Regions from separate parts of the Blautia sp. MSK.20.85 genome, predicted to be linked through region 1. Evidence: riboswitches for the same ligand, from Rfam matches in the RefSeq annotation. Region 1 holds a riboswitch; each other region holds the start of a gene.
The links. Region 1 has a riboswitch for cobalamin ahead of G5B12_RS09485 (leucine-rich repeat domain-containing protein). Riboswitches for the same ligand answer to the same signal wherever they lie in the genome.

Region 1 (3,283 bases):
GCAGGCCACATTCATGATCTGAATGCCACGGCAGATCCCGAGGATCGGCTTTTTCTTTTCCATCATAAAATATCTGGAAATCGCAATATCCTGCTCATCCCGCATGGGCATGATCGTTCCGCAGTACCCTTTTGGAAACGCCCCGTACCGCTCCGGCCCTACATCATGTCCGCCGGAGATCAGCACTCCGTCCAGCTGTTCCAGGAACGGTTTCGCCGCCTCCAGATCTCCATACTGCGGGATCAGCACAGGAATCGCACCGGCTTTCTCCAGGATATACACATAATCACCGCTGACAAAGTCCCAGTCCTGCCCGGTGATCCCCATGCCCGAAACCATTCCAACAGCATCCCTGTAGTCAAAATTACAGGTAACGCCGATCACAGGTTTTCTTTCCCTCATCCTTCTCCTCTTTCCACCAAAAAATGGTCGCTTTTACAGATATTCTACCGCAAATCCATACTTCCTACAATAGTCATCGACTCTGGTATTTTTTCTGCACAGGATCTTTGTCCCTTTATTTATGATCCATTCTCCCAGCACTTCTGGATCCCCGGAAAATTCCACTGTTTTCAACATACTGCACCCGTGAAACGCCCATTTTTCCACAGTTTCCACATATTCCGGAACCCGGACATATTCCAGATTTCTGCACTTCAGAAAAGCGCTCTCTCCAATAAATTTCAGCTTTTGAGGAAGTTCCAGCTTCTGCAGTCCGGTCTGATAAAACGCCTCTCTTTCAATCCGCTCCACAGACTGAGGAATTTTTATCTCTGTCAGATTCCCACATTTATAAAATGCCCTTCGCCCAATCTCAGTGATCATTTCCGGAAGCACTACTCCGGAAAGTTCCTGGCACTCCATAAAAGCTTCTGCCGGAATTCGGATGATTTTCTTATTCTCTTCAAAAACTGTCTTCTGCAGTCTTTTACACCCGTACAAAACCCCTTTTCCAATATATTCTGTTGTAGCCGGGATTTCAAAACTTCTCAGGTTTACACAACCGGAAAAAGCTCTGTTTTTTATAACTTTTATTTTCTCTGATCTTACTGTTCGAAGCCTTGTACATCCGGCGAAACTTTCTCTGCCAATCTCTCTGACGCAGTTTTCCAGGCTCACTTCTCTGATCCGGATATTATTCTTCAGTGCCTCGTCCCCGATTCGGCTATAAGGCTGTCCGATAACAAGAATTCTCTCTCCGTGTTTCTCTGCACATCCTCTTACAAATGTTTTTTCTCTTTCTTTCTGCGAACGCCACACCAGTGTTTTCTGCATTTTTTAACCTCTCAACAAAAAAACGGATGCAATACCCTGAAAGATATCGCATCCGTATATAATGATCATGTTTTCAACAATACCATCTGCTACCGCAATATCTCTGAATTCAGGAAATGTTTCTTTCTGTGTCCCGAAAAATAGGTACACAAAACCAAACAATCTCCCCCTCCATTTATCATTGCGTGTAATAACTGGTAGCAGCTTTAAGCAGGTATCCTGGCTTATGTAATCACGATCCCTCCCCTTCTCATACAGATCCGTACAATGGTTACAGAAAGATCTAAACAAATACAGTAGCACGACTGCCTGGGATTCTCACCCTGTTCCCTCTTGGCCCTGCCGATGTGGCAGAGAACTTAAAACCGGTAATTGTTTTTTCTCCATATTTAACTGTTCAGAAATTATAACACACTTCTTTTTCTGTGACAATCCCGTGAATCAGAGTTATAGGCGGGGTTATTTCATAATGATCAGTATTTATTTTACAGTTACACGGCATTTGTAAGAAACTTTTCCGGATCTTACTGTAATTACCGCAGTTCCTTTTTTCACACCTCTGACCACACCTTTGGAACTTACTGTGACAACAGCCTTATTGGAGGAACTGTATGTAAGTTTTTCAGCAGATGTTATTGGTCTGCGTATCGGCTTTAAGGTCGTTGTCTTTCCTTTACTGATGGTTATTCTGGACTGCAGTCCGGTTATGGCCGCAGTTCTTACTGTTCCTTTCTGTACAACGACTTTCAGTTTCGCCGTTTTTTTGCTTGCCAGAGTTACTGTGATATAAGCAGTACCTGTCTTTTTCTGTGCGGTGATCACACCTTTTTTATCTACTTTTACAATTGCAGTATTGCTGGATTTCCAGGACTTCACGGAATCTCCTTTTGCAAGACCACTGACTTTCACTTTGCTAGTAGATTTTCCCGGATTCAGACGAATTCCATATGCGTTCAGTTTGATCGTTGGTTTCAGTTTGCTTCCTGAATTCTTTGTTTCTTTTTTGGCACATACAGAACAGGTTCTTGTGATCTGTTTCGGTGCAAAAACAGTTGCAGATTTCGTTGTCTTCCAGGAACTCCACTTATGTGCTGCAAGAGCTGTTGATTCGGTCTTTTTCTCTCCGCACCAGGTACAGGTATAAGATTTTGTTCCTTTTGTCTTACAGGTGGATTTCTTTGTTACTGTTCCTGCATCCCAGCTGTGTTTTGCATGTTCTCCTTTGTTTTTCAGATCCCAGTATGTTGTCTCCTTATTTACAAAACGTCTGTAAGAATCCAGTGCCTGAAGTGCCTGTACTGTAGACATTTCGCTGGATTTTGAAATTGACATGGAATGTGAAAAACCATTGTCGCTCTGAATATAACCAGTCAGATTTGTGATCATATTCATATTTACAGTACCAAAATCATCGCTTAACGGATCAATTCCCATAGAAGTCAGTGCCAGAAGAACCTGGGCTGTACTTTCACAGGTACCATATCCGAAATCATCTCCCATGGCATTTGCCAGGTAAGTGAGTGCTTTGTCTGAAATATTTTTTGCGGCTGTATTATGGTTTCTGTAGACAGCAAGGGCCTGCAGCGCCATGGCTGTAATATCAGAGCTTCCTCCTTTTGCATCGGTAAGTCCGATTCCACCGGTTGTCGGATTCTGGAATTCTCCAAGTGCCCTGATGATGGAAGCACGGTTCCATTTCGCATTTCCCGGGATCTGGATATCTGCGGCATCCAGAGCGATCAATGCATAGATCAGTTCATTGGAACCATTTTTCAGTTTTTCAGAATTGTAGATCATCGCTGCAAGGTTTACACCGTCAACATTTGTGATGTCTTTTCCCATAGCTGTTAATGCAAGAGACACTCGCTCAATATCTGTAGGTTTCTGGTCTGCACTCCAGCCTTTTACAGTCGCACATACAGACTCGTAATATGCGTCCAGTTTATCCTGGTCAATGGTCTGTCCGCTGCGGAGAAGAGCATATACCACCCACTCATCTCCATACTGA
Region 2 (3,283 bases), on a different contig from region 1:
TCTGCAAGACATGGAACGATCTCACCGTTCTCATCGAATTTTGTGAGGCACTCTCCGATCGCATAACGGGATACTACCCAGCTGAAATACTGCTCTGTCGGCTCCAGTGTATCTGCAAAGCTTGTTACTCCGATGGTGATCTCCTTATCACTTTTTTTGTCACCTTTTGCCTGAGCCACTGTTGTCATGGAAAAAGTCATCATGCATGCAAGTGTAGCAGCCAGCACTTTTTTAACTACGTTATTTCTCATTTCATCCTCCTAAAGATAAATAATACTGATCATATGGTGTTGGTTTGTTACAGAGTTGTTTTATTGATCCTGGCGCGGATCCAGTACATCACGGATGCTGTCTCCAAGCATGTTGAAAACAACAACACAGATCACGATAGCGATACCAGGGTAGATCATAAGCCATGGCGCTTTTGCCATGTAGGTCCTTCCTTCATTCAGCATCAGTCCCCATTCCGGTGTCGGCGCGGTTGCACCAAATCCCAGGAATGAAAGGGAAGCCAGTTCCAGCATCATGGTTCCGATATCTGCCGCTGCAGTTACCACCATCTGGGTTACCATGTTGGGAAGAACGTGTACAAGAAGAATTTTCCAGGTCTTTGTTCCGTTTACCACAGCTGCCTCTATGTAAAGACTCTTCTTGACTTTCAAAACCATACTTCTTGCAAGGCGGGCATATTTTGTCCAGCTTACAGCCGCAATGGAGATAACGGCATTGACCAGATTCGGTCCGAGCATACCGGCAATGGCAATGGCCAGAACAAGGCCGGGGAATGAGATCATCATATCCGCGATACGCATGATCACTGCATCCACAACACCACCGAAATATCCGGCGATAACTCCTAAAAATGTACCGATCACAAAGATCACCGCAACCAGACATAAGGTCATGATCAGAGAGGTTCTTGTTCCGAAGATAACACGGGAAAGAAGATCTCGTCCAAGCTTATCCGTTCCGAACGGATGAGCGGAGCTTGGCTCCTGCAGTGATTCGGTCATAACTGCATCCAACGGATCATATGGGGAAAGCTGCGGTGCAAAGATCGCAACACCGATCACCACGAGACCCAGAATAAAGAAAAGAGTGAACTGTTTATTTTCTTTGAATGTTCGTAATACCTTTTTCAATTATCTATCCTCCTTAAGTCTTGGATCGAGATAAGTATAGGACAGATCCACAAGCAGGTTGATGCACATGTACAGGATCGCGATCCAGAGTACATAGCCCTGTACAAGAGGATAGTCACGACAGGAAATTGCCTTTACTGCCATATTTCCCATTCCAGGCCAGTTGTAAATGATCTCTACAACTGCAGTACCTCCCAGAAGACTTCCAAGGGAAAGCCCCAGCAGTGTTACCAGCGGAAGCATTACATTAGGAAGAACGTGTTTCCAGAGAATGACTCTTTCCTTGATCCCACGCATTCTTGCACCTGTGACATAATCCTGGTGAAGTTCCTCCAGTACTGCACTTCTTACCTGTCTGGTATACTTTGCAGACATGGCAAGTGCAAGTGTCAGCGCCGGAAGGATCATGGATTTAAAATCTGTACTGCCTCCGGCAACATTGATCCAGCGAAGCTGAACACCAAAGATGCTGAGAAGGATCAGGCCCAGCCAGAAGCTTGGAACAGATACTCCCACAAAGGTAATTCCTCTTACAAAATAATCCGGGAATTTGTTCTGATATACAGCGGCCAGTATTCCAAGCGGTATGGAAATAATGACCATCATCAGAAGTGCCAGCAACGACATCCTCAGCGTCGGCCAGAAACAGGATACCAGTTTATCCGTTACCGGCATTTTGAAAGAATAGGACTGTCCCATATCTCCTGTTACAACACCTTTCAGCCAGGAACCATACTGCACAAGAAATGGCTGGTCAAGGCCGAGATCATGTCTTGTCTGTTCCAGAAGTTCTGGTGTTGGAAGATTACCACACTCTGTCAACATGATCTCCGCAGGATCACCAGGTGACAGGTAGGTCAGTCCAAATGTGAAAAAGCTGATTCCAAATAATACAATGATAATCTGGAGAAATCTTTTTCCTACTTGTTTCTTTGTCACGTTTTACTCCTTTCCTCATTTGATGTGATTTTTAGCATAGCCGTTTCAACTTATATAAGATAATAATAACTATAATGGGATTCTTTATATGCAGAAAATGCATGGAATTTTAGAAATACGCACGAAAAAAGCCCGTGACGAAATACGGGCACACACAAAAAAACTTGCTTCCTATCTTCCGTAAGAATCATCTTAAAACAATTACAAGCAGGTCTCCTGACTCAGGCTCCTCACCCTCAGACACCTTCCCGGCCCTATTTCTCACGCACCCGGCCAGTGGTATTTTATCTGAGGATTCCCCATTACAGTGACGGGATCGTACCGGATTTACACCGGTTTCCCTATTAATCCTCTCGGAACTTGCAACGACTGATGTAAAAATCAGCAAATGCTGTTAAATTACGGATTTATTATATGATAAATCTATTGCTGTTGTCCATAGAAAAATGTTGTATTTTTAGAATATTTATCAATTTTGTCAAAGCTGTTTGAATTGTACATATACCCCGTTAGGTATTTAACAACTGAGTTTATCCGATTTGTCAAAAAAATACGGATTTTACGCGTTTGTTTTTACAAACAGAACAACAAACGGTAAAATCCGGTTTTCTTATCGCTTCTATAGGAATTGAATAAAACAATTTTTGGTGGAAAAGCTCTGCGAATATCAGGTCAGCGTCTCTGTGATCGCTGCATAGGCGATCATCGGTCCGTCCTCAATAATATTCAGGCTGGCTGTCTGATAAAGTACAACTCCATTTTCTGTTGCAATGGATGTATAAAGCAGGTTTCCGTAGTAATCTCTCAGTTCACCCAGGTCTTCTCCTTTAAAGAAGTACTCTCCAGGCTTTTTGGATGGATACCAGCATCCGGTATATGGTGCATATTCATATACCACATTTTCCAGAAGCATCTGACGGTAATGTTTCAGTCCGTGACATTTCTTCCCCTGAAGATGAAACACAAGATGACGGACGTCTCTTTTGTCCTGTTCCACTTCCTCCCAGGTCCAGTAACTGTGTCCGCCCCTCTCGATGAGAATGCTTGGAATTCCAAGAGAAGAAGCATAATTATAGGCACCACCTGTAGCAGTTGTAGAGCGGACCACATATTTGACACCGATATGTCTTGCCATATGTAAGGACTTCTCTGCCGTCTCTTCATCTACAACCCCTACATAATAAACATATGGATGAAGCTGC
Region 3 (3,283 bases), on a different contig from region 1:
AAGTTCCGTCTTCCAGTTTCAGATCTTCCAGCTTTTTTCCCTCAGATTTCTTGTCATCGGAAGTTTTCTCATCTTTGGAAGCATCTGCTTTTTCTGCAGTCTCCTTGTCGGAGGAGTCTTCTTTTTTGTCTGTATCATCAGTTGTTTCTTCCACATCACCTGTCTTTACAGGATCTTTGACGCTGACTTTATGGTCATACCATTTACCTTTTTCTCCCAGAAGTGCCACATCAAATTCCTCATCAATGGCAGGTACCGGGATATCAAACCCGTAAACTTCCTCTGTATAACCGTCGCTGTATTTTACTGTATCTGTGGTAGGTTCAATGATCTCGGCGCCATCCTTCTGTGCATCTTCTGCAGTTCCTGCAAACAGATTTACGATCTTCTTGGAAACCAGGCTTACATGGATGGTCATCTTGCCATCTTTGACCGTAAGCTCTCCTTTTTCGTCATTGGCCTCATTTACATGGAACATACTGCTGTCTGTGTCAAACTCTGCTGTATAAACACCATCTTCCAGGGTATCTGTCTTGGCTGCGTCTGCCTCTTTCTCATTGGAAGCTTCTGCATCCTCTTTGGAATCGTTTTGGGCAGATTCGGTTTTTGCGGAATCTGTTGCAGCCATTGCAGGCACAGAGCCAAGGGCCATGGCTGATGCACTTACCATTGCAAGGATTAAGTTTACATAACGTTTTTTCATAATAATCTTCTCCCTTCCATAGATACAGCAATCTGCCCGGAAGACAGTCTTCCTGATCTTTCCGGGCAGTTACATGGATTTCTTATAGGTATCTGAGCTCACTCAGATCGTTTCATATTTATTATTCTGCGGAATCCTCAGCGGAATCAGCCTCTGTATCTGCTGCTGCGTCAGAATCTGCGGACTCATCTGTGCTTCCGATGGAGTCGATAGCTGCTTTTGTATGATCTACATAAAGCTGCTCAACAGCCTCGATACGTCCAAGACCTGCGATCTGTGTATCAACATTCTCGAAGTTTCCGGATGCTACAAACTGGCTCTTCCAGGAATCCTCATCATCACCGGCCATATCGTTGTTTGCATGGTCTCCGGCAACAACCATCAGCGGACGAAGAACAACGTTCTTGTATCCTGCCTCTTTTACCTTCTCGATAACCTTGTCGCAGGCTGTATCTTCCGGTTTACCCTCTACAGTACCGATGAATGCGTTCTTGAATCCAAGGTTTTCCATCTGTGTCTGCATCTGATCGTATGTAATGTTAGCTGTATGAGATGTTCCATGTCCCATGAATACGAATGCTGTGCCAGCCTCAGCTGCTGCATCCATGCTGTCAAATCCGGCTTCTTTGCAAGCCTCATCTGTGATTGCCTGAGCAACGGCTTTCTTGTCATCGTTGATCACGGTTGCATCGTCTCCAACCTCACCGAGCATTGGCTCTGCGATAGCTACAGACTCGAATTTATCTTTATAGCCATTGATCGCTTCTGTCATCTCATCGTACTCAGCACCATGCATCAGATGAGTAGGCTGTACAACCAGATTCTTAACACCATTCTCTACTGCACGGTCAAGAGCCTGCTGCATGTTATCGATCACTTCATCATCTCTTGCCTCTACATGGTTGATGATGATCTGTGCTGTAAATGCTCTTCTTACAGACCAGTCCGGATAAGCTTCTGCAAGAGCATCCTCGATTCCTTTGACATCCTCTGCACGGCTGTCATTGAAGGAAGTACCAAAGCTTACTACCAGAAGCTCGTTCTCACCGATCTCATCCTGGTTACGTGGATCGTCTTTGGAAGCGTCTCCTGTGTCACGTCCGAAGTAATCCGGATCAGCGTTCTCGCCCTCTACCAGTTCTTTCTGAGCGTCTGTCAGAGCATCCCATGCTTCTTTGGCTGCCTTGCAGTCCTCATCTGTTGTGTCAGTTCTCTCCTGAACATAGATCTTGTCGATCAGAGCTGCTACATTGTCAGCTGCTTTCTGGTCTTCATCAGAAGCCTCTGTGGTATCAGCTGCCTCAGTACTCTCATCTGCGCTCTCTTCTGTAGCGGAATCATCTGCTGCCATTGCTGTTGTAGCTGCACCCATAGAGCATGTCATGGAAACTGCGAGCATCAGAGCTAACATTGTTTTTCTTTTCATTTCTTATCGTCCTCTTTTCATGTATTTCCAGAATACTGATATGTACAAAAAAACGGCTGCTTTCTGCGGCCGCCTGCTCACACACGATTCTCTCGCAATACACATAAAAAGAAGTTCTGTATTGTTATTGAGAATACAGATTCGTAGACCGCGAATCCTGGATCTCACAATAAGGCAGTTCTCCTGACTTGGTTCCACACTGCTTTCCCTTCCCGGTTTCCCAGTGGTATTTAAAAACAGCTCCCCGTTCACAGTGACGGTATCGTTCCGGATTCTCACCGGATTCTCTTTTGCACATCCGACTGGACGCAACCTTATTGCCATAACATTTGTACATATTCGATTTTACCTGGTTACTTATTTTTTTACCACAAAATCACAAAATTGTCAAGATTGCTGTCGGACGAATCATGGTGCTTCCCCTGCATCTGTCAGTTATTTTCAACATACTCCTTTCAATATTCATGCACATTATGCATGGTTTTATATGATTTATGTTTTTTATTTATGGTACAGTGATTTCCTACAACATAAAAGCAGCCCCTTTCCGCCATCACTGTGACAGCAGAAAAGGGCCGCTCATATTATTTACTGAAGTACTCCTGCTCAAGGTATCTGGCTACATAGATACCGCTGGCGGATGCATGGGAAAGAGAATGTGTCACACCGCTGCAGTCTCCGATAACAAAGAGACCTTTGTGGCAGGTTTCCAGATTCTCATCGATCTCAACTTCCATGTTGTAGAATTTAACCTCAACACCATAAAGCAGAGTATCGTCATCTGCTGTTCCAGGTGCGATCTTATCCAGAGCATAGATCATCTCGATGATTCCATCCAGGATACGCTTCGGCATAACAAGGCTTAAGTCTCCCGGTGTTGCGGAAAGAGTCGGTGTTACGAAGCTCTCCTCAATACGTGCTTTTGTGCTTCGTCTTCCACGGATCAGATCTCCGAAACGCTGTACCATAACACCACCGCCAAGCATGTTGGAAAGTCTTGCGATGCTCTCACCATATCCGTTGCTGTCATGGAACGGCTCTGAGAAATGTTTGGATACCAGAAGCGCAAAGTTTGTATTGTTAGTGTGTTTTGCAGGATCTTCATAGCTGTGGCCGTTTACTGTGATGATTCCATTGGTGTTCTCATTAACCAC

Region 2: another riboswitch for cobalamin. It lies ahead of nikB (nickel ABC transporter permease); the one in region 1 lies ahead of G5B12_RS09485 (leucine-rich repeat domain-containing protein).
Region 3: another riboswitch for cobalamin. It lies ahead of G5B12_RS09815 (sirohydrochlorin cobaltochelatase); the one in region 1 lies ahead of G5B12_RS09485 (leucine-rich repeat domain-containing protein).

The regions. Positions count from the first base shown of each region.
Region 1 covers NZ_JAAIUN010000014.1:22,412-25,694, forward strand. The annotation lists gene G5B12_RS09480 (gamma-glutamyl-gamma-aminobutyrate hydrolase family protein) at 1-402, opposite strand, end outside; gene G5B12_RS09485 (leucine-rich repeat domain-containing protein) at 436-1,275, opposite strand; cobalamin riboswitch at 1,468-1,653, opposite strand; gene G5B12_RS09490 (Ig-like domain-containing protein) at 1,756-3,283, opposite strand, start outside.
Region 2 covers NZ_JAAIUN010000003.1:127,982-131,264, reverse strand. The annotation lists gene G5B12_RS02870 (ABC transporter substrate-binding protein) at 1-251, opposite strand, end outside; gene nikC (nickel transporter permease) at 312-1,142, opposite strand; gene nikB (nickel ABC transporter permease) at 1,143-2,081, opposite strand; cobalamin riboswitch at 2,271-2,460, opposite strand; gene G5B12_RS02855 (M14 family metallopeptidase) at 2,749-3,283, opposite strand, start outside.
Region 3 covers NZ_JAAIUN010000015.1:24,274-27,556, forward strand. The annotation lists gene G5B12_RS09810 (hypothetical protein) at 1-703, opposite strand, end outside; gene G5B12_RS09815 (sirohydrochlorin cobaltochelatase) at 825-2,129, opposite strand; cobalamin riboswitch at 2,286-2,461, opposite strand; gene G5B12_RS09820 (NAD(P)/FAD-dependent oxidoreductase) at 2,714-3,283, opposite strand, start outside.